2 regions of the Streptomyces sp. NPDC059003 genome follow, and region 1 is predicted to be linked to the other one. Evidence: riboswitches for the same ligand, from Rfam matches in the RefSeq annotation. Region 1 holds a riboswitch; the other holds the start of a gene.
What was found. A riboswitch is a leader RNA that binds a small molecule or an ion and turns the genes downstream of it on or off. The one in region 1 is predicted to bind ZMP and ZTP.

Region 1 (3,396 bases):
GGCACAGGCGACCGCATCCGCACAGACACAGGCACCGGCACCGGCACCGGCACCAGAGCCCAGCGACACCGGCACCTGCGACCGCACCAGAGCCCAGCGGCAGCGGCCACCGGCCAACGGCCACCAGTCAGCGGCAGCCGCACCGGCACCGGCCAACGGCCACCAGCCACCGGCCAACGGCAGCCGCACCGGCACCGGCCAACGGCCACCAGCCACCGGCCAACGGCAGCCGCACCGGCACCGGCACCGGCCACCGGCCACCGGCCACCGGCCACCGGCCACCGGCCACCGGCCAACGGCAACGGCAACGGCAACGGCAACGGCAACGGCAACGGCAACGGCAACGACAGCGACAGCGACAGCGACAGCGACAGCGACAGCGACAGCCGCCAACGGCGGATCACCCCCGCGAGGGGCGTTCCCCGGCCGGTCGAGAGTCACGGGCGGGCGGGTGGGAAAGAATCCGCCGCGCGCAGCGCAGGCGAAACCCCCCACCGACCCGCACCCGCACCCGCACCCGCCCCCTCACCCACCCACCCACCACCAACCAGAAACTCAACCAACCGCAAGCCCCGGCGCAGGAAACGCCGCCATCAACTCCCCCACCTCACCGCGAATCTTCCCCAGCGCATCCTCATCCGCCTCGCGACAAGCCCGCACACCCCGGTCGATCCAGTCGGCCACGACATCCATGTGCTCGGTGCCCAGACCACGGGAGGTGAGGGAAGGGGTACCGATCCGCACGCCGGAGGGGTCGAACGGCTTGCGGGGATCGAAGGGAACGGTGTTGTAGTTGACGACGATCCCGGCCCGGTCAAGGGCCTTCGCGGCGACCTTGCCCGGCACGTCCTTGGGCGTGAGGTCCATCAGGATCAGATGGTTGTCGGTGCCGCCGGAAACAAGATCGAAGCCACGGGCGAGCAGCGCCTCCGCGAGGGCCTTCGCGTTGGCGACGACGGCCCGGGCGTAATCACGGAAGGAGGTCTGGGAGGCCTCGTGGAGGGCGACGGCGATGGCGGCGGTGGTCTGGTTGTGGGGACCGCCCTGGAGACCGGGGAAGACGGCCTTGTCGATGACCTTGGCATACTCCTCGCGGGCGAGGAGCATCGCGCCGCGCGGCCCGCGGAGGGTCTTGTGGGTGGTCGTGGAGACGACGTCGGCGTACGGCACGGGTGAGGGGTGGGCGCCGCCGGCGACGAGCCCGGCGATGTGGGCGATGTCGGCGACGAGCACGGCCCCGGCCTCGCGGGCGATCTCGGCGAAGGCGGCGAAGTCGATGGTGCGGGGCAGGGCGGTGCCGCCGCAGAAGATCAGCTTGGGCCGTTCCTTGAGGGCGAGGTCACGCACGGCGTCGAAGTCGATGAGCCCGTTGTCCTCGCGGACGCCGTACTGCACGCCGCGGAACCACGTGCCGGTGGCGGAGACGCCCCAGCCGTGGGTGAGGTGGCCGCCCATGGGCAGGGCCATGCCCATGACGGTGTCGCCGGGCTCGGCGAAGGCGAGGTAGACGGCGAGGTTGGCCGGGGAGCCGGAGTAGGGCTGGACGTTGGCGTGATCGGTGCCGAAGAGGGCCTTGGCGCGGGCGACGGCGAGGCGCTCGACCTGGTCGATGTTCTGCTGGCCCTCGTAGTAGCGGCGGCCGGGGTAGCCCTCGCTGTACTTGTTCTGCAGGACGGTGCCGGAGGCTTCGAGGACGGCGGCGGAGACGTAGTTCTCGCTGGGGATCAGGCGGAGCGTGTCGGCCTGGAGGCGCTCCTCGGCGGTGACGAGGGCGGCGAGTTCGGGATCGGTGGCGGTGAGGGCGGGGTGCTGGTGGGCAGGGGGCTGGGTCATGGCTTCCTCCGGGGGCGAGCGGGGTGGTGTCCGGTCGTGGTCCCGGGGTGCCCAGGCGGGCGGCACCTCGAAGGTCGTGCCTCGCACGGCTCCCTCAGGGTCGATTCCCTGTGCGCCAGTCGCCGTGCTGTGAAAACCAGCCTATCGGGCGCTCCACTGTGTAGTGGTTCTTCGTCCAGGATGCGAGCGACGATGGAGACGATAGGAATCGGGCCACGCGCCCGTCCTGCACCGGAAGTACGCGCACTGCGCCCCAAGTAGCCGTAAGACATCGCACAACGGAGTGCGAACGCGAGAAATGGAGCCCCCGTGACCGCTACGGAAGACCTCATCGCCTCGGCCGAAGCGCACAGCGCGCACAACTACCACCCCCTGCCCGTCGTGGTGGCGTCGGCGGAGGGGGCCTGGATGACGGACGTGGAGGGCCGTCGCTACCTGGACATGCTCGCCGGCTATTCGGCGCTCAACTTCGGGCACGGCAACCGGCGGCTCATCGAGGCCGCGGAGAAGCAGCTGCGGCGGGTGACGCTGACGTCGCGCGCCTTCCACCACGACCGGTTCGCGGAGTTCTGCGCGCGGCTCGCGCAGCTGTGCGGCAAGGAGATGGTGCTGCCGATGAACACGGGCGCGGAGGCCGTGGAGACGGCGGTGAAGACCGCCCGGAAGTGGGGTTATCGCGTCAAGGGCGTGCCGGACGGGCGGGCGCGGATCGTGGTGGCGAGCAACAACTTCCACGGCCGCACGACGACGATCGTCAGCTTCTCGACGGACCCGGAGGCGCGCGCCGACTACGGCCCGTTCACGCCGGGATTCGACATCGTGCCGTACGGCGACCTGGCGGCGCTGCGCGCGGCAGTCACGGACGAGACGGTGGCGGTGCTGCTCGAACCGATCCAGGGGGAGGCCGGGGTCCTGGTGCCGCCCGCCGGCTATCTGCCGGGGGTGCGGGAGCTGACGCGGGAGCGCGGGGTCCTCTTCATCGCGGACGAGATCCAGTCGGGGCTCGGCCGGACGGGCCGGACGTTCGCGTGCGAGCACGAGGGCGTGGTGCCGGACATGTACGTCCTGGGCAAGGCGCTCGGCGGCGGTGTCGTGCCGGTGTCGGCGGTGGTGGCGGACACGGATGTGCTCGGCGTCTTCCGGCCCGGGGAACACGGGTCGACGTTCGGCGGGAATCCGCTGGCGTGCGCGGTGGCCCTCGAGGTCGTGGCGCTCCTGGAGACGGGCGAGTTCCAGCAGCGGGCGACGGAGCTCGGCGAGCATCTGCACGCGGAGCTCGGCCTGTTGACGGAGTCCGGCCGGGTCACCGAGGTGCGCGGGCGCGGCCTGTGGGCGGGCGTGGACATCGACCCGGCGTGCGGCACGGGCCGGGACGTCTCCGAGAAGCTGATGGACCGCGGCGTCCTGGTGAAGGACACGCACGGGGCGACCATCCGGATCGCGCCCCCGCTGGTGATCAGCAAGGACGACCTGGACTGGGGCCTCGACCAGCTGCGGGCGGTGCTCGGCTGAGGGAGCGGGCCGTGGCGCGGTCGGCGTCGGTGCGCTCGGCCGGGGGCAGTG
Region 2 (3,396 bases), on a different contig from region 1:
GTGCAGATCCACCGGTGCAACGCCACGCCGTCCCAGGTCTGGAAGTTCCGCGGCCAGGGCGGGACCCGGCCCCCGCAGTCACTCCAGCGCGAGGTCTTCGACCTGATCAACAACTACCGCGCGCAGCGGGGCAAGGCGCCGCTCCAGTACGACGACGCGGCCGCGCGCGCCGCGCAGGCCGCGGCCGACGAGCAGGCCCGGCGGGGGCAGCAGGGCCACTGGCTCGACATGTTCGACAACCTCAGGAAGAACGGCTACTCGCGCCCGATGAGCACCGTCGCCGAGAACGCGGCGGGCGCCCCCGGCATGTGGAAGGACGCCCGGTCGGTGGTCGACGCGTGGATCAAGTCGCCGAACCACGAGGGGAACCTCCTGGGCGACAAGTACAAGTACACCGGCGTCGGCCTGACCATCGACGGCAACGGCACCTACTGGTGGGCGCAGATGTTCGTCGGCTGACGGGGCGACCCGGCGGAGAAGGTAACGTCGGCGGGAGCAGAGCCGAACGGCACACACCGACGGCCGGGACACCCGCAGGCGTCACGGCCGTCCCACGCGGGAGAGCCACCCTGAACGAGCCGACCACTGGGCCGACCACTGGGCCGACCACCCGGCCGCGTACCGAGCGGGAGCCCGTCACCGACGGCCGCCGTGCCAAGGGTGAGCGCCGCCGCCGGGCACTGATCGAGGCCACCGTGCGCGTCATCGCCCGCGACGGCGCCGCGGGCGTCACGCACCGCACGGTGGCCCGCGAGGCGGACCTGCCCACGACCGCGACGACGTACTACTTCAGCAGCATCGACGCGCTCCTGACGGCGGCGCTCACGGAGTGCATGGAGGAGGACTCCGCGCGCATCGAGGCGCTGGCCGCAGCGCCCGGCGACGGCGCGGACAAGCGGCGCGCGCTCGCACACCTGATGGCGGAGATCCTGAGCCCGCCCGGACATCTGCTCGCCGAGTTCGAGCTGTGCCTGCTCGCCGTGGGGCGCCCCGCGCCGCGGGCGGGGCCCCCGCGCGGGGGGGGGGCCCCCCCCCCCGCCCCCCCCCCGGGGGCCCCCCCCCCCCCCCCCCTCGCGACCGCATCTTCCGCGCTGCGCTGCCGCGCCGGCCCCCCCCGGCCCCCGGGGGCGCCCCACCGGCGCTGGAAGGGCGCCCTCGCCACGTTCGCCCGGCAGTTCACGGACGAGCCGCTCCGCGTGAAGCTGTTCACGCAGGCGTACGACGGGATGCTGCTGCAGGGCCTGCTCGACGACAGGCCGCCGACGCCCGACGAGTTCGATGAGCTGCTGCGGGAGCTCCTTCCGGATCCCGCGGGCGGCTGAGCCTCAGGCGCGGGCGCGGTAGCGCAGATACGCCATGCCGTTGCCGAAGCGGCGCTCGTCGAGCAGGTCGAGGCCGATCCGGAGCCCGGCGGGGAACACCCGCTTGCCGCCGCCCACCACGCTCGGGGCCAGATACAGCTGGCACTCGTCGACGAGCCCGGCCGCGAGGGCGTGGGCGGCGAGGCCCGGCCCGCCGATGGCGAGGTCGTGGCCGAGGTCCGCCTTCAGGCGCCGGACCGCGTCCGGGTCGAAGGTCCGCTCGATCCGGGTCCGCGCGGTGCCGGGCCGCTCCAGCGTCGTGGAGTACACGACCTTGTCGGCCGCCTGCCAGATCTCCGCGAAGTCCCGCAGGGCGGAGGGCTGTTCGGGCCCCGGCGGCTCTGTCTCCCAGCCCGCCATCATCTCGTACATCCGACGTCCGTAGAGGTACGTCCCGTACGGGCGCATCGCGTCGTTGATGAAGGTGTGCACCTCCTCGTCGGGCACGGCCCAGCTGAAGTCGCCGGCCTCGTCCGCGACGTAGCCGTCGAGCGACGCGATCGTCGAGTAGACCAGCTTCCCCACGGTGTCTCTCCCTTCGCCGGGTGCCGCCCCGCACCGCGTCGGGTGCCGCCCCGGACCCTACCGGCCACCGCGGCGACAGGGCGGGAACCGGCTCGACTACAGTGGGGGCGGGCCGTGACTGGCGCTGGGGTGGAGCACCACCGGGGAGCGGCCTGACACCGATGTCGAATGCCGTGCGCCTGGGCGAGTGGTCACACCCACGCCTGGGAGGCACCCATGTCCCCGCACACCCCGACCGTCCCGACGCAGCCGGCCCGGCTCATGGACGGCACCGGCCTCGCCCGGCGCGTCGTCGAGGAGACCGCGGCCCGCGCCGCCGAGCTCACCCGGCGCACCAAGGTGGCGCCCTGCCTGGCGACCGTTCTCGTCGGCGACGACCCCGCGTCGGTCACATACGTACGGATGAAGCGGAACCGCTGCGAGAAGGCCGGGATCGTCTCGCGCCACATCGCGCTGCCCGCCGGGACCACGACCGAGGAGCTCGTCGCCACCCTGGACGCCCTCTCCGAGGACCCGACCGTGCACGGCATCCTGCTCCAGCACCCGGTCGGCGACCACGTCGACGAGCGCGCGGCGTTCGAGGCGATCGCGCCGCACAAGGACGTCGACGGCGTCACGCTCAGCTCGTTCGCCGCGATGAGCTTCGGGCGGCCCGGCTTCGTGTCCTGCACCCCGGGCGGGATCATGCGGCTGCTCGACGCGTACGACGTGGACCTCGCCGGGAAGCGGGCCGTCGTGGTGGGGCGCAGCGCGATCCTCGGCAAGCCCGTGGGGATGCTGCTGCTCGCCCGGGACGCGACGGTCACCTACTGCCACTCCCGCACCACGGACCTGTCCGCGCACCTGCGCGAGGCGGACGTCGTCGTGGCGGCCGTGGGCAGACCCGAGCTGATCCGCGGCGAGGACATCAAGCCGGGCGCGGTCGTCATCGACGCCGGGTACAACGCGGGCAACGTCGGCGACGTCGACTTCGACGGCGCCCGCGCCCGGGCCGACCTCATCACTCCGGTGCCCGGCGGTGTGGGGCCCATGACGATCGCGGTGCTCCTGGCCCAGACGGTGGACGCGGCGGAGCGGCAGCTGGGGGTGCGTGCCTAGGCCGTGTCCGACGGGTCGGCGCCGCGCTCGCTCACCCGCGCGTGGACGTCTGTCCCCGCCGTACCACGATCTGGTGCTTTCACCAGCCGTTGACCCTCTGTTGAACCCTGAGTCCTACGTTCCTCCCCGTCGCGGTGACACCCCGTCGCCGCACCGTCACGAGGGGGTTCGATGCGTCGCAACAAGGCTGTGCTCGCCACGGGAGCGGCAGTGTTCAGCATGGCGTTGCTCGGCACGGCGGGGCAGGGCGCGAGCGCCGACGACGGCGGCCGCGAGACGGTGTCCGTCTCGGCGGTCGCGGGCAAGGACGCCGCGCGCAAGATGGCCGAGCAGCGGCCGCTCGTCAAGGCGGCGAGCGTCATCAGATGGGCGCAGGAGCGCGGCCAGTACAAGGGGTTCACCGGCATCGCGC

Region 2: linked by a shared signal. The riboswitch ahead of ACFWZ5_RS06205 (bifunctional 5,10-methylenetetrahydrofolate dehydrogenase/5,10-methenyltetrahydrofolate cyclohydrolase) and the one ahead of glyA (serine hydroxymethyltransferase) in region 1 are both predicted to bind ZMP and ZTP.

Annotation. Positions count from the first base shown of each region.
Region 1 covers NZ_JBHYJH010000078.1:31,177-34,572, forward strand. The annotation lists gene glyA (serine hydroxymethyltransferase) at 556-1,833, opposite strand; ZMP/ZTP riboswitch at 1,876-1,966, opposite strand; gene rocD (ornithine--oxo-acid transaminase) at 2,143-3,345, shown strand.
Region 2 covers NZ_JBHYJH010000007.1:102,592-105,987, forward strand. The annotation lists gene ACFWZ5_RS06190 (CAP domain-containing protein) at 1-459, shown strand, start outside; gene ACFWZ5_RS06195 (TetR/AcrR family transcriptional regulator) at 696-1,322, shown strand; gene ACFWZ5_RS06200 (dihydrofolate reductase family protein) at 1,326-1,886, opposite strand; ZMP/ZTP riboswitch at 1,991-2,078, shown strand; gene ACFWZ5_RS06205 (bifunctional 5,10-methylenetetrahydrofolate dehydrogenase/5,10-methenyltetrahydrofolate cyclohydrolase) at 2,103-2,984, shown strand; gene ACFWZ5_RS06210 (hypothetical protein) at 3,156-3,396, shown strand, end outside.